DNA from 4 places in the Gottfriedia sp. NPDC056225 genome. Region 2 is predicted to be linked to each of the others. Evidence: riboswitches for the same ligand, from Rfam matches in the RefSeq annotation. Region 2 holds a riboswitch; each other region holds the start of a gene.
What was found. Region 2 has a riboswitch for S-adenosylmethionine ahead of mtnK (S-methyl-5-thioribose kinase). Riboswitches for the same ligand answer to the same signal wherever they lie in the genome.
Positions count from the first base shown of each region.

Region 1 (8,192 bases), on a different contig from region 2:
TGGTGAGTATCTTGGCCTTCAAGTCGGAAAGATGTCCTCTCTTTTCCAAGAAGTAAAAGATGCAATATTAGAGGAAGCAATTCCATTAGAAACAGCTATTCAAGTGATCACATCCAATCCTGCACAAGTGCTAAAGCTGCCTCAAAAAGGCTGTTTACAAGTAGGTAAGGATGCAGACCTTGTATTATTACGACAAGATAATTTGGAAATTGAGACTGTTATTGCAAATGGCAAGATTATGTTAGAGAAAGGAATTCCGATCGTTAAAGGAACATTCGAGTAAGGAGAAATAAACCAGAAAAACTATCACTTAGTTTTTCTGGTTTTTTAGATTTTAATTATTACTTAAAAAAATACAAATCGAATGAACTATCAAAAAGTAAATACGTCAGAAAAATGGATTCCGACCATCTTCCTGACTGTTTAAGTTAACTATTTTTCAGTTTGCTGAAATTCAGTTTGTACCTTTTCTAAAAGATTTTTATCAGTAATTAATCGGTAACCCGTTAAAGCCAATGCCTTTGCACCCGTGATTAGAGCGTGATCACCTTGTAGCGACCTAGCAGCTTCACGGAATTCATTCGTATGAGCTACTAAATCATCAGGTCCAATTTTTATATATGCGTGGGAAGTCGGAACAACATGGCTGACATTACCAGCGTCAGTCGATCCAATTCCTCCGTTTTTGCCACTGATTGTTTCTCCTAATAAAGCTAATTCTTCACCTACGATGCGATCAAGTGATTGATTGATAATAAAATCGTGAACTTCATTTTGGAATCTTTCAATTTTCACAGTACTACCAGTCGCAAGTGCAGCTCCTTCGGCAATATTACGAATCTTATTGGATACTTCCTCTGCATGCTTCCATGTACTAGCGCGGATAAAGAATCTCGCTGAAGCATATTCCGGAATAATATTAGGCGCATCACCTCCGTGAGTAATAATTCCGTGGATTCGTACATCACTAGTAAGTTGCTGACGAAGGGCATTTATTCCATTAAATAATTGGATTACGGCATCTAGTGCATTAATTCCATGTTCTGGTGAACCAGCCGCATGGGCCGCTCTACCATAAAAGTGGAAGTCCAATGGATTTACTGCAAGAGATGGGCTTGTTAATCCTGTTTTACCACTTGGGTGAAGCATAAGAGCTGCATCAACGTCTTCTAATAATCCGTTTTTTACAAAACTACCTTTTGCACTTCCATTTGGTCCCCCCTCCTCTGCAGGAGTTCCAAATATAACAACCTCTCCCCCTGTCTCGGAAATAACTTCGGCGAGGGCAATTCCTGCAGCCACACTCGTAGTCCCAATAATATTATGTCCACATGCATGACCAAGACCAGGCAGTGCATCGTATTCTGCCAAAAAGGCAATCGTTGGGCCTTGCTTAGACGATTTTTTTCGTGCTACAAAACCTGTTTCATGTCCGGCGATATTACGTGTTACATCAAAACCTGCTTCGACTAATGTTTTAGTGTGAGTTTCTGAAGCAAAAAACTCTTGATTGCCTATTTCAGGTTTCTCATGAATTTGATGACTAATCTGAATGTATGTTTCTTTTAATTTCTCAATACTTTTCACAATTTGGTCTCTATGTGTTTCAGTTTTGACTGTCATGTAATTATTCTCCCCTTTGCTCTCTTATATAAGAATGAAACTCAAAAGTACGATACTTATAAATTTTTAATTTTCCCAATCGTAATAACAACCGGAACTGTTGCACCTTTGTCACGTTTAATAATGTAATCATGAACTTCTTTCGATTGGTATGCCTTCACAATTTTCAAATAATCCTTGTCATTTTTATCCTTTGTACGTGATGCAATAACATTAATATATGGCATAGCGGATTTATCATTTGGATCTTCTTTATAAAGCGGGTCTTTTGCAGGATCTAATCCGGCTTGAACAGCAAAACCATTATTAATGATAGCTGCTCCTACATCATCTAATGATCTAGCTGTTTGACCTGCAGCAATAGGTTTGATTTTTAGATGCTTAGGATTCTCTTTAATTTGCTCAATACTTCCTTTTGGATCAAAATTATCTACTAAACTAATTAACTTTGAAGATTGTAATAGTTTAAGTGCACGTCCTGCATTCGTTACGTCATTTGGAATGGTAATTGTTGCACCATCTGGTATATCATTTAGATTTTTATATTTATGAGAATAAATTCCCATTGGAGCAATAACAGTCGAACCAATCGCAGAAATATCTAAATTATGATCCTTTTTAAATTGGTTCATATATGTGATTGTTTGAAAAGCATTTAAATCAAGACTACCATCATTAAGTGCTGTGTTTGGCTGTACATAATCTGAAAAAGAAATGATTTTCAACTTAATGCCATCATTTTTGACTTGTTTTTGGACAATTCTCCAAAGTTCACCGTCATCACCGTTTATTCCAATCTTAATTGTTTTTTTTCCATTACCTGATGATTCTTTAGAACCACATGCTGCTAATACCGAAACTGTTAATAATACTACTGCAAAAATACTAAAAAACTTTTTCATCCTCTTTTCCTCCTCACATATCTTGACCACGTATTTCCTAAGCTTTGAATGATTTGAACAATGAATACTAGCAATACTACTGTGATGATAATAACGATTGTTTCAAAACGTTGATAACCATATGTAATCGCTAAGTCACCTAAACCGCCAGCCCCAACAGCACCCGCTGCTGCGGTTGATCCAATTAGCCCAATCGTTGCTGTTGTAAATGACAATATTAACGATGGGATCGCCTCAGGTAGAATAAACTTAGTAATAATTTGAAACTTTGTAGCTCCCATTGCATAGGCTGTTTCCAGCACTCCCTTATCTACTTCTAGCATTGAATTCTCAATCAATCTTGCCAAATAAGGTCCAACGAAAATTGATAGTGGAACGATTGCCGCAACTACACCAATTGATGTTCCAGTTATTAATCTAGTAAACGGAATAATGGCAACTAGTAAAATGATAAATGGCACCGATCGCAAAATATTAATAATAGTATTTAACACCGTAAATACAGGTCTGTTTGCCATTATATGTCCAGGTCTTGTTACAACTAGGATAATACCTAATGGCAAACCTATAATTGTTCCAAAAATAAATGAACCGAGTACTGTCAGAAATGTTTCATTGCATGCTTGCAGAAACTGTGGCCAGAAGAATTCCCAATTAAGCTCCATTTAACTCAACCTCCTTTACATCTATTCCTTTTTCCAAAATATATTTAATAGCTTTTTCACTTTCATCTTCTGTTCCCTCTAGTGCAACAAGCAAATTACCATAAGGTCTTTCCTGCAGCTCTGTAATAGATCCATAAAGAATGTTTAGGTGAATATCGAACTTTTTAAGAACCTCTGATAATAGAGGATTGGCTGCCTTTTCTCCTAAAAAGACTAATTGATAATATTTTCCCTTTGCCAATGAGTTCGATAACTTAGGGGGTACCTCATGTTGTAATACAGTGTTAACGAAATTTTTTGTAATGCTTTTTTGTGGACTCGTAAAAACATCGTACACATGGCCTTCTTCAACAATTTCTCCATTCTCAATGACGGCAACTTTGTCACATAAATCACGAATGACACTCATTTCATGCGTAATTAGGAAAATGGTAAGATTATAGGATTTATTTACCTTCCTTAAAAGATCCAGTACATTCTTCGTTGTTTCTGGGTCCAATGCTGATGTTGCCTCATCGCAAAGCAGAACGTCTGGGTCTGTTACTAATGCCCTTGCTATTCCCACTCTTTGCTTTTGTCCTCCCGATAAATGCCCTGGATAAACATCTTGTTTCCCCGAAAGTCCAACAAATTCAATTAATTCCATTACCTTTTTTTGAACATCACCTTTCTTCTTTCCTTCAAGGTAAAGCGGCATTGCTATATTATCAAAAACCGTTTTCGCTGAAAGAAGATTAAAGTGCTGGAATATAACGCCAATTTTTCTACGCGTTTTACGTAACTGTTCATCGTTCAAAGCCAACAAGTCTAAACTATCAATCAGAACTGATCCTTCTGTTGGTTCTTCAAGTCTATTTAAACAGCGAATCAATGTACTTTTACCTGCTCCCGAAAAGCCAATGATTCCATAAATCTCCCCCTTCTCAATTTTCATATTAATATTATTTAGCGCTTTAATTGGTGGCCTTCCAGGATAAACCTTGGAGACGTTTTTAATCTCAATCAAATTTATTCCTCCAATGCTAGTAATCTTAAAAATAACAAAGTATTCTTATATGTAAACTAGGTTTTGTATGTGTGTTTCCCCCTTTTTTCTCTTGTAAACTATCAAAAAACCCCTCTCCTTATCCAATAACACAGATAAGAAGAGGGGTTAAATATATAAGCCACTTTACTTCTTATCTTTCAAATCGCTTAAACGATTTGCAGGAATTAGCACGGTATTTGTTACGAAATAACAAACCCGTTGCCGAGGTATCGTAGGGCCAGTCCCTCCACCTCTCTGGATAAGTAATAGAATTTATTAAGTTTTAAAATTATTGAGTTAATATTATCCCTCTTTTTTTAATACGTCAAGTAGTATTTTACAATTTTTTTGAGAAATTTTAGCTAACAATAGTAAGTTTTTCTGTTTGTATTAATTAGCATATGCTTGTCAAAAACATATTTTTATATAGTTTTTAGATCTATTTTTTAATACCAAGAAAAAAATATTTTGAGTAGATTTTTGTTAAGAAACCTTGCTAATTCAACGTTCTCTACCTATGGACATTTCCCGTCCACAGGGTGGGTAAAGTCCCTGGAGAAATAACGAATTGAACGTGCTATAGTGGGTGTAGGAGGTGTTTCTCATGCAAATTTTAATCTGTAAAGAATGTGAAGAAACCATTGAGTACGCGGAGTATAAAAAAGTAGTAAAAATCTATTCAACATGCGAACATTGCAAAACCGAAGAAAGTACTTCAACTTTAAAATAATTTAATATACTAAAAAAATAGATAAATTTTGTTATCAAGGCTTTAATGCAAAAAGGATCTTCCATTAAAAAAATGAAGATCCTTTTTGCTTTTTATTTTACGAACATTAGTATTATTTTAAGTAAATTTGTAGACATGCTCATCGATACTATTACGCTATAAATTTGTTAAACCCGTTCAAGCTTTTTAAAGGGTTCAAGAGGTAATTCAACACGGATAATCTAACAAGCGTTAATACCTCACATACTAATTTTAAGCCTTGTTTGTTCGTAGACAATTAAGTATTCCTTTTTTTACAATCCTATTAGTTAGTACATAAAAAAGGGCGATAAAAAAACAGAAAAACTCTCTTTCAAGTTATTCTGCTTTTTTATATAAATCCGTATTCAAGTAATCCATGTTTTAATAATCGTAAACCAAATTTTCAACGCAGTAAATCCGATTAACACTGCTAAAATTCCTCGTAAAACCTGCGTTTTTGTTTTTTTGCCTATTTTTGCTCCTAATGGTGAAGCAATTAAACTGGCAACTACAACGATAATAGTAGGCAAAATTGTAACTTGACCAGTAGAGACTTTACCGATTGTTACACCTATTGAAGAAATGAATGTAATCGCTAATGAGGAAGCAATTGTAATTCGTGTTGGTATTTTTAAGATTGTTAGCATGATTGGTACTAAAAGAAATGCTCCGCCTGCTCCAACTATACCAGCACTAGTACCAACGACAAATGCTAAACCCGCCGCAAGCCAAATATTAATTGAAATTTGACCATTTTCTGCCATTTCAATCTCTTTTCTAGGAATGAACATTAAAACGACCGCAATCACTGCTAAAATACCGTAAACAAGATTAATCCCATGCTCTGAAAGTAAATTTGAGCCGAATCCACCAAGAAAACTTCCGATTAGTACACTAATTCCCATGCTTAATATAACTCGTTTATTTAAGTAGCCACTTTTACGATAGCTTAATACTCCACCTAAAGTTGCAAATACTACTTGTACGGCACTGATCCCCGAAACTTGATGAGAAGTGAAAGATGCAAATCCTAACAATGGAGGAACAAATAAAAGCATTGGATAGTTTATAATCGCTCCACCTATCCCTACCATGCCTGAGATGAAAGAACCAATAAAGCCCACTAAAAACAGTACTAAAATTAAGGTCCAGTCCAATTGAAGACCCCCTATAATTGAAACTATGAATCGATTAATTTATCCTTTTTTGATCCAAAATTTTAATACATTATTTTCTTCTACATATTCTAGTAATTCATGACCACCTGATTTAGCCCAAGCTGCTAGATCATTTTTAGCCCCTTTATCTGTAACATGAATTTCTAGTACGTCACCAACACCAATCTCTGCAATTGCTTTTCTTGTTTTTACAATTGGGATTGGGCATGCTAAGCCTTTTGCATCTAATAATTTTGTAGATTCCATTTTAGTTTCCTCCTAGTTTGTTTAATTATCTTACCGCACATCGATTTGGACCAATTTCCATTTCTCTTTGCGTTTCTTCGTCTAAATCTATTTTCCCCATATTCATTTCACGAATTTCTTGATATGAGTTTGGTTGTGGTGGTAAATTCTCGGTAACTGTTCTTCTAAATTCGTTCTCATCTTCAATGTTCAAGCCATGATTCTCAGCAAATAAATAGCCAAGTTTTTTATAAACACTACCATCTTCATTTAATTCGCCAACTACCATGAAGTGTGATGGGAGTACGATTAATTCCGTTGATAAGTTTCGATATTTTTTATAAAGTGTCTCACGCAGATCACCTACCCAATCTTCCGCCATCCCAGCTAGATCAGGTCTTCCAATTGAATCGATAAATAAAATATCACCGGAAAGAAGGAAGCTGTCGTCAACTACAAATGATGTTGAACCGATTGTATGGCCAGGTGAATATAAAGCCTCAATACTAATTGATGACTCACCAATCATTATTTTATTTCCATCTTCTAATGATCTATATTCAAAAGTTACGTCTGATGCATCTTTTGAAGATAACCAGTATGTTGCGTCCGTTAACTCAGCAATTTTTCTTCCACCTGAAATATGGTCTGCGTGAAGGTGAGTATCTAATACATGTGTAATTTTAGCGTTTTTCTTGTTTGCAAAATCGATGTAAATATCCGTCATTCGAGTTGAATCGATAATAGCAGCTTCTCCATTTGAAATAATCATGTAAGATAAACATCCTTTACCGATTCTCACAAATTGATATAGTTCTCCACCATTTTTTAACTCTGCAATTTTTACTGGTTCTAGATACTCGCTCCACTCTTTCATTCCACCTGCAAGATAAGCTACATCTAATCCCTCGTCTGAAAGCATCTCCGCGACCATAATAGAAGATCCTTCTTTCGCACACACTACTAAGACTTCTTTATTTGAAGGGATATTATGTAAAATATCCTCAACCCCATCAAGTAAATCAAAATAAGGTATATTTAAATGTTCAAAATTTAAACCTTCAATTTTCCAGTCATTATAGTCGTCAGTATTTCGAACATCTAACATAAATAACTCTTCTTTATTCATTATTTTTTTTGTAATTTCTTCTGCAGACATTGAAATGACTGTCATTTTTCATACCCCCTACCGTATTATTTTTTCTAAAAAAATTAATTATCCTCTAATGCTAACTGTTTCTCCAGACCACTCGCTCATTCCAGGTATAACATTATATACGCTTGTAAAACCACTTGAAACAAGCATTTGAGCTGCAAGATCACTACGGCTTCCAGTCCTGCAAACAATATATATTTCTCTATCTTTATTTAATTCAGTCAGGCGATTTTCTAATTCACCTAAAGGGATCGATACAGCATTTGGTATATGATTAAACACATATTCTGCTTCTTCTCTTACATCTAATATGATAGCATCTTCGCTTTGTAGCTTTTTGTTTAATTCATCATTCGATATGACATTTTCAAACTTTTTTTCTACTGTATTTTCATCCGAAGATTTTCTTAAATAATGTAATAATACTTCACCGTTTTCGATTGTTCCTAAATACTGATTTCCAGTACTTTCAGCCCAAGCTTTAATATCTGCCTTTGATCCTCGATCAGTTGCTTGAACCTCGATTACTTGCCCATTTTCTAATTCCTTCATTGCCTTTCTTGTCTTCACAATCGGCATTGGACATGCTAAGCCTTTAGCATCTAATTTTACGTTTGATTTTATGAATTCCATTTTCAGTCCTCCGTACATTAAATACCACCATG
Region 1 covers NZ_JBHJTJ010000003.1:80,002-88,193, reverse strand. Annotated here, with positions in the region: gene iadA (beta-aspartyl-peptidase) at 1-283, shown strand, start outside; gene ACFCYN_RS03820 (M20 family metallopeptidase) at 433-1,623, opposite strand; gene ACFCYN_RS03815 (MetQ/NlpA family ABC transporter substrate-binding protein) at 1,680-2,525, opposite strand; gene ACFCYN_RS03810 (methionine ABC transporter permease) at 2,522-3,190, opposite strand; gene ACFCYN_RS03805 (methionine ABC transporter ATP-binding protein) at 3,180-4,196, opposite strand; SAM riboswitch class I at 4,366-4,483, opposite strand; gene ACFCYN_RS03800 (GapA-binding peptide SR1P) at 4,822-4,947, shown strand; gene ACFCYN_RS03795 (sulfite exporter TauE/SafE family protein) at 5,334-6,125, opposite strand; gene ACFCYN_RS03790 (sulfurtransferase TusA family protein) at 6,165-6,392, opposite strand; gene ACFCYN_RS03785 (MBL fold metallo-hydrolase) at 6,418-7,545, opposite strand; gene ACFCYN_RS03780 (sulfurtransferase TusA family protein) at 7,588-8,160, opposite strand.
Region 1: it holds a riboswitch for S-adenosylmethionine, as region 2 does, so the genes downstream of both, ACFCYN_RS03805 (methionine ABC transporter ATP-binding protein) here and mtnK (S-methyl-5-thioribose kinase) in region 2, are expected to answer to the same signal.

Region 2 (8,192 bases):
GAAAATAATTCGATTTCTTTTAATCTAGTAACCGCTTCCTTTAGTCTTTCGCTATCTGATAATAGACCGACTCTTACATAGCCTTCACCGAATTCGCCAAAACCATTCCCAGGAGCAACTGCAATATGTGCCTTTTCAAGTAAAAAATCTGCAAATTCTTGTGAAGTAAATCCTGAAGGAACTTTTAACCAAGCAAAGAAGGAACCTGCTGGGGCTGTTACTTCCCAACCAATTTCATGACAACCGCTAATAAAGACATTTCTGCGATCTTCATAAAGTGCTAATAATTTTTTCACACTTTCTTGAGATTCTGTTAATGCAACAGCGGCAGCCTCTTGAACAGCTGGGAAAATACTAACGTAAAGATGGTCCTGTAATAGATTAATAGCTGAAATGACCTCTTTATTACCAACTGCAAAACCGATTCTCCAACCAGCCATATTATAAGTTTTAGAAAGTGTATAAATTTCAATACCACACTCTTTTGCACCAGGAGTTTGAAGATAACTTAATGGTTTTTTGCCATCAAATCCAAAAGCACCGTATGCAAAATCATGGCAAACTGTAATTTGATTATTTCTTGCTAACTCCACAGTATGTTTAAAAAATTCTTCTGTTGCGATTGCACCAGTAGGGTTATTTGGATAATTAATAAATAAAATTTTACTAGCATCTAAAACTTTCTGAGGAATTAAGCTATAATCTGGTAAAAATTGATTTTGCTCAAGTAACGGAAGCATATAAGGTACCGTTTTAGAAAGAGAAATACCAGATAAATAGTCAGGGTATCCTGGGTCTGGAACTAAAATCGTATCTCCTTCGTCACATAAACAAAGTGGTAACTCTACTAATCCAGCTTTTCCGCCAAATAAAATAGCCACTTCTTCTTCTGGGTCTAAGTCAACATCATACTCGCGTTTATAAAATTCTACAACAGCTTTTTTTAATGTACTCATCCCTCTAAAAGGTGAATAACGATGAGTTGTTGGATTTTCAACAGATTGCTGCAACGCTTTTATAATATGGTCTGGTGTTGGTTGATCTGGATTTCCTTGACCAAGATTTATCACATCATGACCTTTATTGATTGACTCATTGACTTTTTGAACGAGTGATGCAAAAAATTGTTTAGGTAAATTGTTTAATAGTTTATTATGATTCAAGTTAATCACTCCAAAAATAGAATTTATTTAAGTAGATTAGATCGTTTTGTAATCGAATGATTTTCATGAACGACTGTTGCAATAACTTTCACCATCATATATGCTCGATTTAAAAATGTCTATAAAATTTAGAATAGGGTGAATAAATTATGTTGAAAATTGCTTGCATTCAATCTGACGTTATTTTAGGCAAATCAAGAGCTAATTTTGAGAATATGAAATCTAAAATTATTGAGGCTGTAAAAGAAAATGTAGAGGTAATTGTATTACCGGAGTTATGGACAACAGGCTATTGTTTGAAAGAAATTGGATTGCATACTGCTGATCAAGAGGAAATTATTTCTGAACTCCAGTTAATAGCAAAATCAAATAATGTAACGTTAATTTGTGGATCATTTCCAATTGCGCAAGAAAATGGTGTCACCAATACTTTAATTGTTATAAGCAAAACAGGTGAAATCGTTAAAACGTATGATAAAATTCATTTGTTCCAGCTAATGAACGAGCATCACTATCTTCAAGCAGGTGAGACCGATGGGCTTTTTGAGATTTATGGTTTAACTGCCGCAGGTTTTGTTTGTTATGATTTGCGTTTCCCAGAATGGATCGGAGCTCATTCTCAAAAAGGCGCAAAAGTTTTATTTTTTGTTGCAGAATGGCCAATTCAACGAATGAATCATTGGGAAACATTATTAAAAGCAAGAGCAATTGAAAATCAATGCTATGTCGTAGCATGTAATCGAGTAGGTAAGGATTTAGCGAATACTTTTGGAGGAGGCTCGATGATAATCGATCCTTGGGGAGAAGTAATTTCAAAAGGTAGTCCGAATGAGGAAATCATTTTTGGCGAAATTGATCCTAAAAAAGTCGATGAAATACGCGGTACAATCCCAATCTTCGAAGACAGAAGAGAAGGAATCTATAAAAAATTACAAAAAAGTAATTGACAAACTAAAATTCTTTAAATTAAAATACGAGTATAAAATCAAATATGCGAACTCTTATTTCGAGTAGGCGGAGGGATTTGGCCCGATGATGCCCAGCAACCGACTGTAATACCATTGTGAGATGGGGCGTAATAAATACGCCTGAGCTTAATTGCTCAGTAAGGCACGGTGCTAATTCCAACAGAAAAGTAATTTTCTGGTAGATAAGAGACGAAAGCCAATTAACATTGCCTCTTTTCGTCTCGGAAAAGAGGCTTTTTATTTTGTCAAAATCGAGGGGGATGAATTGTATGACTGTCATTCAAAGAAAAGAATATAGACCTTTAACAGAGGTAACTGCAATTACTTATTTACAAAAATTAGGTTATTTTACAAATGAATTATGTGAAAGTGTAGAGATCGGCGATGGAAATTTAAACTTAGTTTTCAAAGTTACACCAGTAGGAAGCGAAAAAGGCTTAATCATAAAACAAGCTTTACCTTATGCAAAAGTTGTTGGTGAAAGCTGGCCTCTGACATTAAATAGAGCAACAATCGAGAGTAATGCAACAAAAATATATAATGATTTAATTCCATTACATTCACCGGAAATTTTAGAACATGATGAAGAGCAAGCTGTAACAGTAATGGAAGACCTTTCACATTTACAAATTTTACGAAAAGGCTTAATTGAGAAAAAGAGTTACCCGTTTTTGGCAGAACATATCGGTGATTTTTTAGCAAAATCGTTATTTTTTACTTCTGATTTCGGAACAACTCCAGCTAAGAAAAAAGAGCTAGAGTATCTATTTAACAATCCAGAACTTTGTGATATAACAGAAAATCTTGTTTATACTGACCCATACTTTAACTGCGAAACAAACAGTTATGAAGCAGAGCTAACAGAAGTAATTCAAGAACTTTGGAATGATGAAGCTCTACAAATAGAAGTAGCAAAGTTAAAATTAGACTTTTTATCAAAAAAAGAAGCGTTATTACACGGAGATTTACATACAGGAAGTATTTTCGTGTCTACAACAGAAACAAAAGTTATTGACCCAGAGTTTGCGTTTGTAGGACCAATCGGGTTTGATTTAGGTCAAATTCAAGCGAATTTAATTTTTCAACTTTTCAGCCGAACTGAGCAAAAAGAAGAAATTGTTGAACATATTTTAAACATTGAAAAAGTTTTTAATGAAACATTTATTCGATTATGGGAAGAGCATAGTGTTAGACCATTTAACCAACAGGCTCTAATTAAAGAAAAATTAGAGGGGTACTGGGTGGACGCAATTGGAGTAATTGGATGCGAATTAATCCGAAGAAGTATCGGTCTTGCTCATGTTGAAGATATTGATTCACTTGAGGAAAATCAAAAAATTCAAGTAAAGAAAAAAGTCTTAAAATTCGGAGCATTTTGCATTAAAAATAGATTTAATATTAACAATATTGGTAATTTAATAATTGGATTGGAGAAATAATCGATGACTACATTACAGCAAATACCCGAATCTTTACAATGGAACGGTGAGAGTTTAAAAATTTTAGATCAAACGAAATTACCAACTGAAATTTATTATTTTGATGCAACTACATTGCTTGATGTACGAGAAGCAATCGTTAAGCTACAAGTAAGAGGCGCACCTGCGATTGGTTTAGCAGCAGCTTATGGTCTATATTTAGGCGTTCGAGAAATTCAGACTGAACAGATCGATGAATTTCATACTCAAGCAAGAGTATTAGCTGATGAATTAATTAGCGCAAGACCTACTGCAGTAAATTTAGCTTGGGCGGTTGAAAGACTAATTGGAGCTAGCAAAGAAGCAAAGACAGTTTCTGAGGCTAAGTTAATCATTATGGAAGAAGCGATCAAACTACATGTAGAAGATGAAGCGACTTGCAAGGAAATTGGTGAAAACGCTTTAACATTATTGCATAATGGAGCGGCTGTATTGACACATTGTAATGCAGGTAGTATTGCTACAAGCCGATATGGTACAGCGCTTGCGCCATTGCACTTAGCAAAAGAAAAAGGCTGGGAAATTTCTGCGTATGCAACAGAAACAAGACCAGTATTTCAAGGCGCAAGACTTACATCTTGGGAGCTAAACCAAAGCGGTATCCCAGTTACATTACTAACTGATAATATGGTCGGCTACTTATTACAAAATAAAAAAGTGGACGCAGTCATTGTTGGAGCTGATCGTATTACTGCAAATGGTGACACTGCAAATAAAATTGGAACATTACAATTAGCGATATTAGCAAACTTTTATCAAATTCCATTTTATGTAGCTGCGCCTTTATCAACAATCGATACATCAATCGAATCAGGTAATGAAATTGTCATCGAACAACGCGACCGAACGGAAGTAACACATATCGGAAATATTCAAATTGCACCTGAAGGAATTAATGTTCTTAACCCAGCATTTGATGTAACACCGAATGAACTAATAACAGCAATTATTACAGAAAAGGGAATTGTTTCGAGTAATTTTAAAGAAACATTCAAAGGTTGGGAAGAAGTTTAATATAAATAATGCATTATCTAGTGAATTAATACAAAGTTATTCCGAAATTATTTATATAGGAAGAAACTAGTAAAAAGTAATTACGAGCGGATGAGTATCTTTATGTGAGTTTGTATATTCCTATGAATTTAGATGTACTATTTTTGCATTAACTAAACGATTTTTATAATTGAATATTAATAGAAACAGGATGCCTTAAAAGTGTAACATTTTTAGGCATCCTTATTTTTATATTTATAGGAAATTCAAAAATAAGAGTAGTTTGAGTTGAACGTGCAAATTAAACTGTGAAAGGTGCGATTAAGTAAAGTGAAACTGCAAATAAAGGTCGTAGTGCAAATAAAACTAGAGAATCTGCAAATAAAAATAGTGAAACTGCAATTAAATTAACAGGAATTCTAATTTGGATAAGATATTACCCATACGGGTTAGGGTATCTGATCATAACAATTGCTCAAAAGTAGATGCACAAAAATAAAAATTTAGTAAATTTGCGCTAATTCACCTTAAATGAAGTAAAAAAGTAACGAAAACAGCTGGAAATCTATAAATGAGGATCATACATGCAAATCTAAATGAAAAATACTTCAAAAATACCCACATTTAGCTGTAAGACAGACGAAGAACTGCAATTTTTTTGGAATTTAAAATAGGCCGCCTATGTGTCGATACGCTGACCATTCGGATGGGCTCTTTTTTTTAAATAAATAGTAGAATTTTAATAAATATTGCATAGAATAAAAAACAAATAATTTCATGTTAGATTTTCTAACATCATATTGACAGATTATCTGACATGGAATAAAATACTAATAGAAGAACGAAAGGAGCATTGCTATGAATGATCAAGTAAGACGCTCAACGCCACTTTTCCCGATTGGAATAGTCATTTCGTTAACTGAATTATCTGCAAGACAAATTCGATATTATGAAGAGCATGATTTAATTCGACCGGCACGTACTGAAGGTAATCGTAGATTATTTTCTTTCAACGACGTCGATCGATTATTAGAGATAAAAACATTTATCGAACAAGGCTTGAATTTAGCAGGAATTAAAGAAGTACTCCATTTAAAATCGTCAGAAAAATCCAAAGAAACTGTCGTGCAACAAGTTATAGTTGAAAAATCAATATCAGATGAACAGCTTCGAAAAATGCTTCGCCAAGAGTTATATCAAAATGGTAAATTAGGAAAAACTTCTCTACGCCAAGGAGATATGTCTCGATTCTTTCATTAAGATATTGATTAAGACCGGATTTTTCTAGCTTTTATATTTATATGGGGGGAAATATAAATGATTAAAGAAACGATTTTAAAATCTGTTGATAAATATAGCCTTGAGTTTGTACAGTTATTTTTTACAGATATAGAAGGGGTATTCAAACATTTAGAACTACCGATTACTCAAATTGAAAAAATACTTAACAACGAAACTATGTTTGATGGCTCAAGTATTAATGGCTTCACGAAAATTGAAGCAAGTGACATGATGCTTTTTCCAGATTTGAATACTTGGAAAGTTGATGTTACAGAGAAAGTTGGACTTTTCATTTGTGATGTTCATTATCCTGATGGGACACCGTTTGAAGGTGATCCAAGAAATGTATTGAAACGTGCAATTGAAAAAGCAACTGATAAAGGATTTACTTCATTTAATGTCGGCCCTGAACCAGAATTCTTCTTATTTTCTAAAGAAGGAAATCAATTAGTGCCAAATGACAACGGTGGATATTTTGATGTAGCTCCCCTAGATAAAACAGTTACAATACGTCGTGAAATTACGAAAGCACTTCAGTCATTAGGATTAGAAGTTGAGGCTTTACATCACGAAGTCGCAATCGGTCAACATGAGATCGATTGGAAATACGCACCAGGATTACAAACAGCTGATAATATTCAATTATTTAAATATACAGTTAAAACAATTGCTGAAAAACATGGTTTAGTTGCAACATTTATGCCAAAACCAATATTCGGTGAAAATGGCTCAGGTATGCATTGTCATATGAGTCTAGGAAATGATAATGGTAATGCATTTTATGATCAACATGATTCAATTGGGTTATCTGAAACAGCTCGACAATTTATTGCAGGTGTATTAACACACGCTCGAGCAAATGCTTCAGTCACAAATCCAACTGTTAATTCATATAAACGTTTAGTGCCAGGTTATGAAGCGCCAGTCTATGTAGCTTGGTCACAAAGTAATCGTACATGTACAATTCGTATACCAGCTGCAAGAGGTGCAGGTACTCGAATCGAAGTACGAAATCCAGATCCATCTGCAAATCCATATTTAGCTTTAGCTGTATTACTTTCTGCAGGATTGGATGGAATTGAAAGAAAATTAACTCCTCCATCTGAACGTAGTGAAAACTTGTATAAGATGGATGATGTAACAAGAAAAGCAGAAGGAATTGAAACATTACCTGGAAGCTTACTTGAAGCAGTTGCAGAACTAGAAAACAGTGAATTTTTACAACAAGTTTTAGGGAAACACGTATTTTATTCCTTCCTTCAAAACAAAAAAGAAGAATGGGATGCATATCGACTGCGTGTATCAGAATGGGAAAAAGAAACATATTTAAACTGCTAATCACTAAAATTTAAAATAAAAAAAATAGAAAAGTGGAAGTAGAATCTCTCTACTTTTCTATTTTAAAGTGTGTTAGACTAATTTTGTTTGTTGCATACGAAAGGGGAACTTTTATAATGGCTAAGTTTACTAAAGAAGATATTTTCCGTATTTCAAAAGAACAAAACGTAAAGTACATACGTTTACAATTTACGGATTTACTAGGAATTATCAAAAACGTTGAAATTCCAGTAAGTCAGCTTGAAAAAGCTTTAGATAATAAAATGATGTTTGACGGTTCTTCAATCGAAGGATTCGTTCGTATCGAAGAATCAGATATGTACTTATTCCCAGATTTAGACACTTGGGTAGTATTCCCATGGACTGCTGAAAAAGGAAAAGTAGCTCGTTTAATCTGTGATATCTACAATGCAGACGGTACTCCATTTGAAGGAGATCCTCGTAATAACTTAAAACGTATGTTAAAAGAAATGGAAGCTTTAGGCTTCACGGATTTCAACTTAGGACCTGAGCCAGAATTCTTTTTATTTAAATTAGATGAAAAAGGCGAACCAACTCTTGAATTAAACGATAAAGGTGGTTATTTCGACTTAGCTCCAACTGACCTAGGTGAAAACTGCCGTCGTGATATCGTTCTTGAACTTGAAGAAATGGGCTTTGAAATCGAAGCATCTCACCACGAAGTAGCTCCAGGACAACATGAAATTGATTTCAAATATGCTGGCGCAATCAAAGCTTGTGATGACATTCAAACATTTAAATTAGTTGTAAAAACAATCGCACGTAAACACGGTTTACACGCAACATTCATGCCAAAACCATTATTCGGTGTTAACGGTTCAGGTATGCACTGTAACTTATCATTATTTACAAATGGCAAAAACGCATTCTACGATGAGTCTGGTGAATTAGGTTTAAGCGAAACTGCACGTCACTTTATCGCAGGTATCTTAAAACACGCACCAAACTTT
Region 2 covers NZ_JBHJTJ010000018.1:29,343-37,534, reverse strand. Annotated here, with positions in the region: gene ACFCYN_RS13405 (pyridoxal phosphate-dependent aminotransferase) at 1-1,172, opposite strand, end outside; gene ACFCYN_RS13400 (carbon-nitrogen family hydrolase) at 1,316-2,110, shown strand; SAM riboswitch class I at 2,162-2,320, shown strand; gene mtnK (S-methyl-5-thioribose kinase) at 2,401-3,570, shown strand; gene mtnA (S-methyl-5-thioribose-1-phosphate isomerase) at 3,574-4,623, shown strand; gene ACFCYN_RS13385 (MerR family transcriptional regulator) at 5,461-5,862, shown strand; gene ACFCYN_RS13380 (glutamine synthetase family protein) at 5,920-7,221, shown strand; gene glnA (type I glutamate--ammonia ligase) at 7,338-8,192, shown strand, end outside.

Region 3 (8,192 bases), on a different contig from region 2:
CAAGTATGAAGGCGATTATAGTGCCGTTAGAAGCAATAAAAGATGATATGGAGAAGTTATTGCAATTTTATCGAAAATATAATATTGAAGTTTTGTATTGTTAATGATTGTTGGCTTTTTGATATTATTATTTATAAACACTAAAAGATCAAGTTATTTTCAACAATATTTTTCAATGTAAATGAAGCGATATGATGTTGATTTCCACTACAGGATGCTCGCTTTCCATGGGGCGAGACCTGAGCCTCCTCGGCTGTGCCTGTGGGGTCTCAGGCTTCCCGCATTTCCCATAGGAGTCGAGCACCCTTTCGTTCCAATCAACTTCTTCAAAATAAAAAAGCATGCATCGAAGACTCTTATAAATACCCTTAACTTAGAGAAATATAAAATTTATATACACGCTTATTTTGCTACAGTAAATCGTCTAGTTATAATCTAATAAATGAAATTGTTTACAAATTATTAGCATCCCAATAATTTATATTTAGAACAGAGCCATTTCTAAAGTTTGATAGTATTCCACAAACAAATTATCTATTAAGACAAATAAATAATATCATCAAAAGAAATTTACCATCAAATAGATCGCTTAGTAATATTTTGACTATTTTATATTTTAACAATCTGTAAGTTCAAGTTATTTACCTAACTTGAACTTTTTTATTTTAAAGTACTACTACCTAATCAAGTAATCCGAAATATGGTAAAATGAACAAAAATGGGGGTGCTCAATTGGAAAATTGTATAAAAGTTTCAGTACGTTCGCTAGTTGAGTATGCTCATACAGCGGGAAGTATTGATTTAACATATAAAAGTTCGGTTTCATTAATCGAAGGAACGAAGGCACATCAAAAAATTCAAAGTGAATACGGAGAATCTGATGTAAAAGAACGACATATTTCTGGAACTGTCCCATATAAACAATTGGAATTTCAAATTGAAGGTAGATGTGACGGATTATTATTAAATGATGATCAATACATAATAGAAGAAATTAAATCAACAATGAAGGATTTGAATGAAATAAATGAAAATTCTTATCCGGTTCATTGGGCTCAAGCAAAAGTATATGGGTATTTTATTTGTGAAGAATTGCAACTTGAACAGATCACCATCAAGCTTACTTACGTGAATATTTTAACGGAACAAAAAATGAGCTTTTATCTTTTGTTTACAAAAAATGATTTAACTAATTATCTGTATAAGATGTTAGAGAGCTATTATCCTTTTGCAAAATGGAAGTATGATCATATTGAATTACGTAATCAAACGATTAAAGATTTAAGTTTTCCATTTCCTTCATTTCGAAAAGGACAAAGGAAACTAGCTGGAGCTGTATATCAAACAATCCAAGAAAGTAATAATTTGTTTGCTATCGCTCCAACGGGAATTGGTAAAACTGTTTCAACTATTTTTCCGACTGTTAAAAGTATGGGTGAGGATCGTATAAATCGAATGTTTTACTTAACATCGAAAACGATTACTAGGACTGTTGCTGAAGAAGCGTTTAAGCGAATGACAGATCAAGGATTATGTATATCATGCACAACGATTACGGCAAAAGATAAAATTTGTTTTAAAGAAGAGACGATTTGTCAAAAAGAATATTGTGAATTTGCTAATGGATACTATGATCGGATAAATGGGGCTGTGCTTGATATTCTTTCGTCTGAAACGGCTTTTACACGAGAGAAAATTGAAGAATATGCCCGAAAACATACAGTCTGTCCATTTGAATATTCGTTAGATTTATTAAATTCTTCAGATGCCATTATTTGTGATGTTAATTATATTTTCGATCCTAGAGTATCATTAAAACGGTTATTCGATGAGCATAAACGTAGTTCGGTATTATTGATTGACGAGGCTCATAATCTTGTAGATCGTGCGAGAGAGATGTATTCTGCAAGTATTTTTAAATCTAAATTTTTAGAGTTGAAAAATAGATATAAAAGTATTAAAGATGATTTATATGAATCTGTAAATGTCATTAATAAGCGATTTATAGAATTAAGAAAAATTTGGAAGGATACTGTAGCTCCTGTATCAAAGGAATTTGATGAGGAATTAATTGAGCTTCTTCACAAATTTAATGAAATAGCAGAAATTAAATTGCAGGAATTGGACGAGGATGAAAATAAACAAATTCTACTAGATACGTATTTTGAATCACTCAACTTTGTTAAAATCGCAGAGTTTTTTGATGAACAGTATATTTGCTACTATGAGCTTTATAAAAGTGAGGTTCACGTAAAACTATTTTGCCTTGATCCATTTAAAGTAGTAAACGATGTTATAAAAAAATTTCGCTCTACTATTTATTTCTCAGCAACCTTAACGCCAGTACAATATTTTCAAGATATGCTTGGCGATCAAGATCGTGATTATACGATTACGATTGATCCGCCTTTTAGTAAAGAACAACTTCAAGTAACCATTGACTCTTTATCAACCCGATATCAAGACCGTGTAAAAAATTTAGAAAGATTAATCGATACGATTTATAAAGAAATTTCGAAAAGTAAAGGAAATTATTTAGTTTTCTATCCTTCTTATCAATATCTCATTCAAAGTATCGAATTATTTCAAACTAAGTATCCGACTATTAGAACAATTGTTCAAGAAAATGGTATGTCAGAATTTGATAGAGAAGATTTTCTATTACAATTTAATAGTCTTAATGAGAAGACTTTAGTTGGATTTGCTGTATTAGGTGGAATTTTCTCCGAGGGGATCGATTTAAAGGGCGATCGATTAAATGGTGTCGTAGTAATCGGTGTAGGATTGCCACAAATCTGTTTAGAAAGAAATATTTTAAAAGATCATTTTAATTCGGTTGGGAAAAATGGGTATTATTATGCATATGTCTTTCCCGGGATGAATAAAGTCATGCAAGCAGGTGGAAGAGTTATCCGATCAGAAACGGATAAAGGGACTTTGTTACTAATTGATGATCGATATAAGAGTGCACTTTATCAAAATTTACTACCTGCAGAATGGAAATGAAATATTAATAATTAAATAATTCGAAAAAAACAATTGATAATTATCAGAGTTTTTAATATACTAATCAATATAATTAAATAATCTTATCAAGAGCGGTGGAGGGACTGGCCCGACGAAACCCGGCAACTCTAGTGAAAACTAGAAAGTGCTAAATCCTGCAGGTATATAGCCTGGAAGATAAGAGCGATATGTTATCGAGACATAACCACTTCTTATTTTTTAGGAAGTGGTTTTTTATTTTGACTAAAATGGGGGATTTAATAATGACTAAGACAAAAGTAGCTTTAAATACGAAGGAAAAATCAATCGAAACAATTGCTGTACATGGAAGTAAAGGATATGATCCATTAACTGGTGCAATCAGTTATCCAATTTACCAATCTGCAACATTTAAGCATGCAGGGTTAAACCAATCGACTGGATATGATTATGCAAGATTACAAAACCCAACTCGTGAAGAAGTAGAAAATACTGTGGCAAAATTAGAAAACGCAAATTTTGGTGTTGCATTTGCAACTGGTAATGCAGCCGTTACAGCAGTATTAAGTTTATTTAAAAAAGGAGATCACGTGATTGTGTCAGATGATTTATACGGTGGTACATATCGTCTGTTTGAAGAAATCTATTCGCCGTATGGAATTGAGCATAATTTTATTGATACAACTGAAATTGAAGAAATTCTGGCTTCGCTTAAACCGAACACAAAAGGAATTTTTATTGAAACACCTTCAAATCCAATGATGAAAGTGACAGATTTAAAAAGAGTTGTTGAGATTGCAAAAGAACGAGATATTCTAGTGATTGTCGATAATACATTTTTAACACCTTATTTCTTCAAACCAATCGAACTAGGCGCAGATGTTGTTGTTCACAGTGGAACGAAGTATTTAGGTGGTCATAATGATACACTTGCTGGCTTTGTTGTGACAAACTCAGAATCTACGAATGAGCGTATACGCTACTATCAAAAATCAACGGGTGCAACTTTAGCTCCATTTGACTCTTGGTTAATTTTAAGAGGAATAAAAACATTGCACTTACGTATGGAATATAGTCAAAAAAATGCGATTGTACTTGCAAAGTATTTAGAAAATCATCCGAATGTTACTGAAGTGTACTATGTAGGACTACCAACACATAAAGGTTATTCAATTATTAAAGAACAAGCAACAGGATTTGGGGCAATGATTTCATTTAAAGTAAAAGATTTAAGTTTAGTTGAACAAGTTTTAGGAAGTGTAAACGTCATTACATTTGCAGAAAGTTTAGGTGGAGTTGAATCGCTAATAACGTATCCTCATACTCAAACACATTCTGAAATGCCTGAGGAATTTAAAAGAAAACTTGGTCTAGATGACCATACATTACGATTATCAGTAGGAATTGAACATATCGATGATTTATTAAATGATTTAGAAAATGCATTGGGGTGATAAAATTGAAATTTGGAACTAAATTAATTCATAATGGAAATGAAGTGGATCCGACGACAGGTGCATTAAGTATTCCTATCTATCAGACTTCAACATTTCACCAATTTGATATTGAGAATTTTGGGAAATATGACTACGCAAGAAGTGGGAACCCAACAAGAGAAGCATTAGAAAATACAATTGCAAAATTAGAAAACGGTGTGCGCGGCTTTGCGTTCTCATCAGGGATGGCTGCTATTTCATCTGTTTTATCACTGTTCTCAGCAGGAGATCATATTGTTATTTGCGAAGATGTTTACGGAGGGACTTTCAGAATAGCGACGAAAGTATTAAATCGTTTTGGTATCGAATTCACATTTGTAGACGCTTCAAATTTACAGGAGATTGAAGCAGGAATAAAGCCAAATACAAAGGGACTTTATTTAGAGACCCCATCTAACCCACTTTTGAAAATTACTGACTTAAGAGGTGCAATTAAACTTGCGAAAGAAAATGACATTCTAGTAATTGTAGATAATAGCTTTTTATCACCATATTTACAAAAACCACTAGACCTAGGTGCAGATATTGTAGTTCATAGCGCAACAAAATTTATTGCAGGCCATAGCGATGTAATCGGAGGCTTAGCAGTTGTAAATTCTGAAGAACTTGCACAAGAATTATACACAATCCAAAATTCATTCGGTGCAATTTTAGGCCCGCAAGACTGTTGGCTAACACTTAGAGGATTAAAGACACTAAAGGTTCGTATGGATGCGTATGAACAAACTGCTTCAAAATTAGCGAATTGGCTTTTAGAACAAGAAGAAGTTGAGGATGTCTATTACCCAGGATTAAAAAACCATCCTGGTCACGATATTCATTTTGAGCAGGCTTCCGGAGCAGGAGCAGTCCTTTCATTTACATTAAAAACAATTGAACAAACGACGAAATTTCTTCAAACAGTCGAAAATGTAGCAGTTGCTGTTTCGCTTGGTGGAGTAGAGACAATTGTTTCATATCCTGTTAAGATGTCTCATGCAGCAATACCTGTTGATGTACGTGAAAGATTAGGTGTTAAAGATACACTAATTCGAGTATCTGTTGGATTAGAGGATCTTGAAGACTTAATTGCAAGTTTCCGAAAAGCGTTAAATGCAGGAGCAAGAGAAAAACAAACAGTACTTGGCACGGGGAAATCTAATAATTAATTCAAAAAGCGAACACAAATTGAACAATATTGATAAAGCTGTGAACTTCGTTGATAAATGACGTTTACTCGTTGATAAATGACGTTTACTCGTTGATAAATCATTAATCTCGTTGATAAATGACGATTACTCGTTGATAAATCATTTAATCTCGTTGATAAATGACGATTACTCGTTGATAAATCATTAATCTCGTTGATAAATGACGATTACTCGTTGATAAATCATTTAATCTCGTTGATAAATCATTAAATCTCGTTGATATAATATTATTTGGACGTATATTCTTCTCGTTCCAACTAATTTTCGTTCGGTTTTTTCGACCATTGAACGGATTTCATCTAAGATGATACACAAAATCCCACAAGGTTTCTTGTGGGATTTATACATGTTTTTTTGATATTGCACTTTTTTAATTAAGAGTTAAATGCATTTTAGTTTCATATAGATGTGACTATGAAAGGAATATTTCCCCATCACCAATTTCCTCTTGAATTACTTCAGCTGCACCAATAAGTGCCAATGCGTTACCAACTATTTGAATTGAGTCAGAAAGCACAATTTTTCTTTGTAAATCAAGTAAATTTATTTTATCTGAAGTGAACAATTGCTTAGAAACGAAAAAAGCTACGGATAATTGACCAGCTGTACCAATCCACATTCCCGAAATGATATCTCTTTTCCCTTGAAAGATTGGATCTTTGTCGATTGAATATAATTTTGATAATGTAATCGTTTCATACAATTGTGCAACTGCTTTAACCCATGAGGCAGCCACAATTTGTCTTTCAAGACTTACTTGTAAACTGTCATCATCTATATTAGTTTTCTGTTCTTGGTCTTTACCTTCCTTTTCCTTGAAATTTTCTTCTAGCATCTATTCCAACTCCAATATGAAAAATCTATTATTTATATAACTATTCAAGTTCATCAAATTGTGTTTCTATCCGATTTGTTATTTTTCTATTTCAAACGTTAAACTTTACTTTAAATGAGATGAAATACTATGTTTAATATCAATTGATTTTTAAATTTGAATTGTCTAATTTTGGACAAAAAAACCAGTTGACTATTGATTCAAGATAATGAAAAGGTTTCACTTGTAATAATAAACGAATAATTTTTTATAAAAATAATGAGATTGTTCGTATTTTTACTTGAAACCCTTTCATATTGATGGTATTCTATCTTAGGTTGAATAAATGAAATAACTTAAACCTTTTGGGGGTAAATATAAATGTATGATGTAATCGTTGTTGGAGCAGGACCTGCTGGAATCTTTACTTGCTATGAATTAACTTTAAAAATGCCGAATGCTAAAGTATTACTTGTTGATAAAGGACATGATATATTCGCAAGACATTGCCCGATTTTACAAAAGAAAATTGAAAAATGTCCACCTGCTGCAGGTAAAAAAGAATTTTCAGGATGCTTACCAGCATGTTCAATTACAAATGGTTTTGGTGGTGCTGGAGCATATTCAGATGGAAAATTTAATATTACAAGTGAATTTGGTGGATGGATGACAGATTACTTATCAGACTCACATGTAGTAGAATTAATAAAATACGTTGATGAAATTAATCTACAACATGGAGCAACTGAATCGATCACTGATCCATTAACTGAAGAAGTAAGAGATATTGAACGCCGTGGTTATGCTGCGGGACTAAAATTATTACGTGCACAAGTTCGTCATTTAGGAACTGAGCAAAACTTAGAAATTCTAAAAAGTATATATGAATATTTAAAAACGAAAATTGAAATGAGATATAAAACTGAAGTAGAGGACTTATTAACTGAAAAAGTTGATGGTACTCATAGCGTTAAAGGAATTAAATTAAAAAATGGTGAAGAATTACAAGCTGAGAAAGTTGTCATTGTACCAGGTCGTGATGGCTCAAAATGGTTAACTGATGTGATGAAAAAACGTCGTTTAAAAATGTCAACGAACCAAGTAGATATTGGTGTACGTGTAGAAACTTCAAATGTTGTTATGGAAGAAATAAACAAGCACTTATACGAAGGTAAATTCGTATTTAATACTAGCGTGGGTACTAAAGTCAGAACATTCTGTAGTAATCCATCTGGACATGTAGTAGTTGAAAACCATTCTGGTATTATGACTGCTAATGGTCACGCTTATAAAGACCCTAAATTAGGAAGTCCAAACACAAACTTTGCATTATTAGTATCACATCAATTCGCAGAACCATTTGATAAACCAAATGAATATGCACATGAAGTTTCACGCCTTGCAAACATGCTTTCACATGGTGGCGTAATTGTACAAAAATACGGAGATATCATAAGAGGTCGCCGTTCAACTGAAAAACGTATTAAAGAAGGATTTTTAGAACCAACATTAAAAGAAGCAGTGCCAGGAGACTTAGGTTTAGTCTTACCATACAATACAATGAAAAGTTTAATTGAAATGGTTGAAGCATTAAATCTTGTTACACCAGGTATCGCTGCAGAACATACACTTTTCTACGGCGTAGAAGCAAAATTCTACTCAGCTCGTCCAAAATTAAATGAACACTTTGAAAGCGAAATCTCTGGA
Region 3 covers NZ_JBHJTJ010000007.1:6,827-15,018, reverse strand. Annotated here, with positions in the region: gene ACFCYN_RS07075 (YcxB family protein) at 1-104, shown strand, start outside; gene ACFCYN_RS07070 (ATP-dependent DNA helicase) at 733-3,006, shown strand; SAM riboswitch class I at 3,087-3,190, shown strand; gene ACFCYN_RS07065 (trans-sulfuration enzyme family protein) at 3,270-4,439, shown strand; gene ACFCYN_RS07060 (trans-sulfuration enzyme family protein) at 4,445-5,629, shown strand; gene ACFCYN_RS07055 (hypothetical protein) at 6,084-6,506, opposite strand; gene ACFCYN_RS07050 (NAD(P)/FAD-dependent oxidoreductase) at 6,867-8,192, shown strand, end outside.
Region 3: it holds a riboswitch for S-adenosylmethionine, as region 2 does, so the genes downstream of both, ACFCYN_RS07065 (trans-sulfuration enzyme family protein) here and mtnK (S-methyl-5-thioribose kinase) in region 2, are expected to answer to the same signal.

Region 4 (8,192 bases), on a different contig from region 2:
GTCATAGCATCATGATAAATCGAGCCATCCGCAATTTTAGAGATGAATAAATCGTAAATTTTAGTTGGTGCACTAAATAATAATGGATCAATTATTCTTCGGTGGCTTAAGAGCTCCCATGCTATGAAAAATATAATAATAATTAATATTTGGATAAAAAATACTAAAAGTTTTTTGCGGCGATTTTTTTTTGCTATTTTGTCATGATATGATTTTAGCTCATCATATACTTTATCCACGTTTCTCCAACTCCTTCCAAATAGAAGAAACGTAAGAAGAAAAAAGTGATTGGTGTCTTACTTCAAAAGGGGAGTGCGTACGTAATTCCTCTGGTAAATGAAAAACTTTTGATATTTTTGTAGGAGCATTAGTTAGCGTAATGACCCGATCACACATTGCTACAGCTTCTTCGATATCGTGAGTTACTAATATAGCGGTTGTATTTAACTTTTTAAATAAGTTGAAAACTAATTCTTCTAGTTTTACTTTATTTTGATAATCTAAAGCTGAAAATGGTTCATCCAATAATACAATTGATGGGCTTGTAGAGAGAGTTCTTACTAATGCAACTCGTTGTCTCATTCCACCAGAAAGTTCTCTTGGGTATGCATTTTCGTAATCTTTTAATCCAACTTCATTTAACAATTCTAAAGTTCGATTCTTATTTTCTTCTGTGTCCTTATCTAGAATTTGAAGACCTAGAAATATATTTTCCTTAATTGTTTTCCAAGGGAACAAATAATCGTGCTGAAGCATGTAACCAATTTCCCCTGATTTTATATTATATGGTTTGCCTTTGAACTTTACTGAACCCTCATATGGTACAAGCAAAGAAGAAATAATAGACAAAAGTGTGCTTTTTCCACACCCACTTGGACCTAGTACTGAAACAAATTCACCCTTTTCAACATTAAACGTTAATCCATCCAATATTTTAATTGCTTTTTGCTTTGATAAAAATACATGAGAAATATCATCAATTGTAAGATAGCTCATTTTAATGACCTTCTACTTCTCCGTAGATTTTTCAGCGAATTTTGTATCAACTAATACTGAGTGTGGAACCTCTTTTGGCAATACGCCAGAGTGTTTCATGATATTTTGAAGATTATTCCACTCATCTTCTTCTAATATTGGATTTGTTGAATAAGAGTTTTGAGACTTATAACGATCAATAACTTTTATTGAAATATCTAAAGGTGTATCTTTAAAGAATGGTGCAACACTTTTTGCGATTTCTTCAGCGGAATGAGAATCAACCCATTGCTCGGCTTCATAAATAGCATCAGTAAATTGTTGAGCTGTTTTAGCATTCTTTTTCAAATAACTATCTTTTGCTATAAAAGCTGTATATGGTACTTTTCCTGATTCTAAACCGAATGAAGCGACGATTTTACCTCTTCCTTCTTTTTCCATAATACTTGCTGTAGGCTCAAATAATTGTACATACTGTCCAGTCCCAGATGCATATGCATTCGCGATATTAGCGAAGTCGATGTTTTGGATAAGATTCAAATCTTTATGTGGATCAATCCCATGTTTACTTAGGACATATTCGCCAACCATTTGTGGCATGCCACCTTTTCTTTGCCCTAAAAACGTTGTGCCTTTTAGTTGATCCCAATTGAATGTACCAGTTTGATTTCTCGCTACTAAAAAAGTTCCATCCGTTTGAGTAAGTTGTGCAAAGCTTTTAACTGGATCATTTGCTCCTTGAGCGTATACATAGATTGTTGTTTCAGGACCAACTAATCCAATATCTGCACCGTTTGATAGCACAGCAGTCATTGTTTTATCTCCACCAGCAGTAGTCGTTAATTCAACATCCAATCCATGCTTTTTAAAAATCCCTTCACTTATGGCCACATATTCAGGTGCGTAGAATAATGAACGAGTCACCTCTGCAACTCTTACTTTTGTATTGCCATCTTTTGGTTTATCTTTTGAGCAAGCACCTAAAATAGAAGCAACTAATAAAAATAAAATAACGAACCATTTGATTTTCATTTAATCCCTCCTAATCGAAAATATACAATTAGCCTATGCATTAGGAGAAAATGGGTGAATGCGGAGTTCTGAATGCGTGCAGTTCGATTGAAGAACAGCAGAAAATAATCGATTTTTGTGCTAAGAAAAAACCTCTCAAAATTCCTTTTTTAGGAAATTAGAGAGGTTTTTATTTATTGCTCTTCGAAAAATATTTTCGAGTGTCTTCACGTATTTCGTTAGGTAAAACAGTTGCTAATTCTTTGTTTAACCACGAAAGTGTTTTACTACGTAAATATTCATGCATTTTTTCTTCTGCAGAGAGCATGACTAAATTAATCGTGCAGGTAGCACTTGGAGTACAACCTTTTTCTCTATATAGATAACCATTATCTTTAATGTTTTTACATTGAAATATGGGTTTAGAACCTTCAACTGCTTCAATTACATCCCAAAAGGAAATTTCTTCTGGAGATTTAGCTAGTTTAAAACCACCTTTAACTCCTGGAACTGAACTTACAATACCAGCTTTAGATAATTTACTAAAAATCTTTGAGAGATATGTATCTGAAACACCTTGAAAGAAGGAAAGTTCCTTTATTCCAATTGGAGAATCTTCAGGAGTATCAATTAAATAAACTAGGCAGTGAAGTGCATACTCAACTCCAACGCTATACTGCATCAAAACACCTTCTTCATAAAAGAGATTATGTTAATTAATCTTAGAAATGTTTTATTTCTTTGTCAAACATTTACTTTTAGAGCAAATAAATGAGTTTGACAGAATAAAAAAAACGATATATTATGGACTATATCAATCGGCGATTAAGTTAGTCGTCGATTGTTCGATTCAATTATACATCTAAACATTTATTTTTAGAATTAACTTTTTTAGGGGGAAATAAAATGGAACAACAAATTAATTATTATAAGTTAGCACCTGAAGCAATTAAAATAATGATGGAAATGGAAAAGTATACTAAATCAACGGGTATAGACCATAAACTTCGTGAACTTATTAAAATTCGTGCTTCACAAATTAATGGTTGTGCATTTTGCATTGACATGCATACCTCTGAAGCAAGAGAAATAGGAGAAACGGAACAACGTATATATTGTCTTACTACATGGAAAGAGTGTGCTTTTTATACAGAAGCAGAAAAAGCAGCGTTAGAGTTAACAGAGCATATCACATTGATCCCGAATAAAGGTGTGCCAGGAGAACTCTATAATCGTGTTAGTAAACACTTCAGCGAAAAGGAATATGTAAATCTTGTCTTTATAATCAATCAAATTAACAGCTGGAATAGAATCTCTATATCAATGGGGAATACACCAACTGAAAGATAATTATGTCTTTTATAAAAAAAGCATCCAGATAAACAGTTTGGATGCTTTTGCACTTTAGGATTTATAATATGGCATTAAATTAATAGCGAAATTTAATTTTTTATCACTGATTAAAAAAGGGCTATCCAAAAGTCATTAAATCTGACTTTAGGACAGCCCTTACATTTTTATTTATTAAATTATTTTAAAGGTCCACCAAGCTCAGCTAATTGAGCGTCAAAGCCTTCAAACTTTTTGAAGTTTTCTTGGAATTTTTTTACTAATTCAAGAGCTTTTTGATCATATGCTGATTTATCTTCCCAAGTTGTTGATGGAACTAATACGCTATCAGGTACACCAGGTACATGAGTTGGAATTGCTAATCCGAAAAACTCATCTTGTGTAGTTTCAATGTTGTTTAAATCTCCTTCAAGTGCAGCGTGAACCATTGCTCTTGTGTAAGAAAGATTCATACGTTTACCAACGCCATATTCTCCACCAGTCCAACCAGTGTTTACTAAGAATACATTTACATTATGTTTTTCAATTTTTTCACCAAGCATTTTTGCATATTCTACAGCTGGAAGCGGTAAGAATGGTGATCCGAAACATGTTGAGAATGTTACTTGTGGAGATGTAACACCACGCTCAGTACCTGCTAATTTACTAGTAAATCCACTTAAGAAGTGGTACATTGCTTGCTCTTTTGTTAATTTGCTGATTGGAGGTAATACTCCAAATGCATCAGCAGTTAAAAAGATAATTGCATGTGGATGTCCAGCAACGCTTGGCTCAATGATATTTTGAATTGCTTGCATTGGGTATGCAGCACGAGTATTTTCTGTTAAAGTTGTATCATCATAGTCAGCTAAACGGCTATCAGATTTAACAACTACATTTTCTAAAACAGTTCCAAATTTAATTGCAGAGAAAATTTGTGGCTCTTTTTCAAAAGTTAAGTTGATACATTTAGCGTAGCAACCGCCTTCAATATTGAATACACCATTATCTGACCAGCCATGCTCGTCATCACCGATTAATTTACGGTCTGCATCAGCAGATAATGTAGTTTTACCAGTTCCAGAAAGACCAAAGAATAATGCTACATCGCCTTCGCTACCAACGTTGGCAGAACAGTGCATTGGTAAAACATTATTTTGTGGTAATAGGAAATTCATGATAGAGAAAATAGATTTTTTCATTTCTCCAGCGTATTCAGTACCACCAATTAAGATTATTTTCTTTTCAAATGATACAATAACAAATGCCTCTGAATTTGTTCCATCTACTACTGGGTCTGCTTTAAATGTCGGAGCAGAAACAATTGTAAACTCAGCTTCATGAGTTAGAAGTTCTTGCTCAGTTGGGCGAATAAATAATTGATGAGCAAATAGGTTGTGCCATGCAAATTCGTTAATTACTTGGATAGGTAAACGGTACTCAGTATCTGCGCCAGCAAATCCTTTGAATAAGAATAGTTCGTTACGATCTTTTAAGTAGTTAAGTACTTTGCTATATAATTTTTCGAATACGTCAGCAGAGATTGGTTGGTTTACTGAACCCCAATCGATTAAATTTTCAACAGATGCCTCTTTAACAATAAATTTATCCTTAGGTGAACGTCCAGTATATTTGCCTGTTGAAACGCTAACTGCTCCTGTTGACGTTAAAATTCCTTCTTGTCTTGTTAGGACTTTTTCAACTAACTCAGAAACGCTAAGTTGGTTATACATTTGATTACTAGTAAGTAATTCGTTTAATTCAAAGTTTACATCAACTGTCTTCATATACTAATACCATCCTTTAAATATATTTGTCTGCCATGTAGGTATCTCGATAAATAGTATAACACATTTATTTTAATAGTGTATACTATTAGTTAGTAAAATGTGTTATGAATTTCATTAAAAAATAAATTTGAGTAAAATGATTTAATTAATAGGTGTAATTTCGTCAAAAGAATATGATAAATAGTAATTTCCATTTAAATAGAAATTAAAAGTTATTGTAGAATTATGTTAAAAGTAATGATGAAAGTTGTTGACAAGAAAGTGAAATTTTAATATGATACTTTTCATACGGATACTCTCTTATCCCGAGTAGGTGGAGGGATACAGGCCCTACGAAGCCCAGCAACCTCACTTTTAGTGAAAGGTGCTGAACCTGATGCAAGACTTTTTTTTATGTCTTGAACGATAAGAGCGAAAGGCAAATAACCAAGAACCCTTTCCTCAGGTAATATTTGATAAGAGGAAGGCTTTTTTTTTGCTCAAAACTTAAATACAGTGGCAATTTCGTAATTTACACTGAGTTATCTTTATCTTAAATGGGAAACATAGGAATAGGAACAAACTTTTTATTCTTATGTTGAGAAAAAAGAGATCCGTCAATTCAATTTAGGAGGGGACTCAATGTCACAACGTCGTTTATTTACTTCAGAATCAGTTACAGAAGGACATCCAGATAAAATCTGTGACCAAATCTCAGATTCAATTCTTGATGCAATTTTAGCAAATGATCCGAATGCTCGTGTAGCAGCGGAAACATCAGTTACAACAGGTCTAGTACTTGTTGCAGGTGAAATCACAACTTCTACTTATGTAGATATTCCAAAAATCGTTCGTGAAACAATCCGTGAAATCGGTTATGATCGTGCAAAATACGGATTTGATGCAGATACATGTGCAGTTTTAACTTCTATTGATGAGCAATCAGCAGATATCGCTTTAGGTGTAGACCAAGCGTTAGAAGCACGTGAAGGTAGCATGTCAGATGAAGAAATCGAAGCAATCGGAGCAGGTGACCAAGGTTTAATGTTCGGTTTTGCTGTAAATGAAACACCTGAATTAATGCCACTTCCAATTTCATTATCACACAAAATTGCTCGCCGTTTAACGGAAGTTAGAAAAAATGAAACAGTTTCTTACTTACGTCCAGACGGTAAAACTCAAGTAACTGTTGAGTATGATGAAAACAACAAACCAGTTCGTATTGATGCAATCGTTGTATCAACACAACATGGTCCAGAAGCTACTCAAGCTCAAATCGAAAATGATATTAAAGAACTTGTAATTAAACCAGTTGTACCAGCTGAGTTAATTGATGAAAATACAAAATTCTTTATCAACCCAACAGGTCGTTTCGTAATTGGTGGACCTCAAGGTGATGCAGGTTTAACAGGTCGTAAAATTATCGTTGATACTTACGGTGGATATGCTCGTCACGGTGGTGGCGCATTCTCTGGTAAAGATGCAACTAAAGTTGACCGTTCTGCTGCTTACGCTGCACGTTACGTTGCGAAAAACATCGTAGCTGCTGGCTTAGCTGATAAAGCTGAAGTTCAATTAGCATATGCAATTGGTGTAGCTAAACCAGTTTCAATCGCTATTGATACTTTTGGTACAGGTAAAGTTTCAGAAGAAAAATTAGTTGAAGTAATTCGCAACAACTTCGACCTACGTCCAGCTGGAATTATCAAAATGCTTGACTTACGTCGTCCGATTTACAAACAAACTGCTGCTTATGGTCACTTCGGCCGTACAGATATCGATCTTCCTTGGGAGCGTACTGACAAAGCAGAAGCTTTAAAAACTGAAGCAGGTCTATAATAATAAGATTAAGGCTGAATACGGCATTTGCTGTATTCAGTCTTTTTTTGTTTATACAGAGTTACATTCTAGTAGAAGACAAATATAGATAGGCATACTTAAAAATGATTTTTCATAGGTTTAAATGACTAAATCAAAGTTTTAAATGGAGGAACCTATGAAGGCAATAATTTGTACAAAATACGGTCCACCAGAAGTTCTTCAGCTAAAAGAAGTTGAAAAACCTACTATAAACGATGATGAAGTATTGATAAAAATACATGCTACAACCGTAACAGCAGGAGATGTAAAACTACGAGCCTCAGATTTCCCTTTTATGTATTGGCTACCTTCTCGACTTATGTTTGGCCTAACAAAGCCGAGAAATAAAATACCAGGTTGTGAGCTAGCAGGAGAAATAGTCAAAGTAGGGGAAAAAGTGAAAAGTTTTAAAATAGGTGACCATGTTTTCGGGTATAGCGGATTTTCTTTTGGTGCTAATGCTGAATATATTTCTTTACCTGAGCAAGGAGTGCTTACCAAAAAGCCAATTAATATGTCATTCGAGCAGGCTGCAGCTGTGCCTGTGGGAGCTATTACTGCACTTCATTTTTTAAGAAGGAGTATTATCCAAAACGGGCAAAGTGTGCTTATTTATGGCGGTTCGGGAAGTGTAGGAACTTATGCGATACAACTCGCAAAATATTTCGGCACAGAAGTTACTGCTGTGTGTAGTACATCAAACTTAGAGTTGGTTAGATCTCTTGGAGCAATAGAAGTGGTCGATTATACAAAAGAAGATGTTACGAAAAGTAGGAAAACTTATGACATTATTTTTGATACGGTAGGCAAGACTTCTTTTTCAGACTGTAAAAAGTTACTGAATAAAGATGGGACCTATTTATTAAGTGCAGTATGGAAGCCCTCAGTGTACTTTAAAGCATTTTGGAATAATTTGACCAGTAATGAAAAAGCCATCCTTGGAGTAGCAAATATGAACAAGGAAGATTTGAATTATATTAAAGCACTTATTGAAGCTGACAGATTAACAGCTGTGATAGATCGGCATTATCCACTTAATCAAATTGCTGAAGCACATCATTATGTAGAACAAGGGCATAAGAAGGGGAATATAGTAATTAATATTCGAGGTAATAATCAACTGTAAAATCATAATATAAGAATCCCTCAAAAATTGATTTTGAGGGATTCCTTAATTTACAAGTTTTTTTATAGATTTTCATTTTGCTGTCTTATTTCTTCACCAGCTAAAATCATATTTGCAGTTTC
Region 4 covers NZ_JBHJTJ010000005.1:27,852-36,043, forward strand. Annotated here, with positions in the region: gene ACFCYN_RS05580 (ABC transporter permease) at 1-239, opposite strand, end outside; gene ACFCYN_RS05585 (ABC transporter ATP-binding protein) at 232-996, opposite strand; gene ACFCYN_RS05590 (ABC transporter substrate-binding protein) at 1,009-2,001, opposite strand; gene ACFCYN_RS05595 (RrF2 family transcriptional regulator) at 2,177-2,668, opposite strand; gene ACFCYN_RS05600 (carboxymuconolactone decarboxylase family protein) at 2,893-3,336, shown strand; gene pckA (phosphoenolpyruvate carboxykinase (ATP)) at 3,516-5,102, opposite strand; SAM riboswitch class I at 5,403-5,517, shown strand; gene metK (methionine adenosyltransferase) at 5,727-6,923, shown strand; gene ACFCYN_RS05615 (NAD(P)-dependent alcohol dehydrogenase) at 7,081-8,070, shown strand; gene ACFCYN_RS05620 (hypothetical protein) at 8,133-8,192, opposite strand, start outside.
Region 4: it holds a riboswitch for S-adenosylmethionine, as region 2 does, so the genes downstream of both, metK (methionine adenosyltransferase) here and mtnK (S-methyl-5-thioribose kinase) in region 2, are expected to answer to the same signal.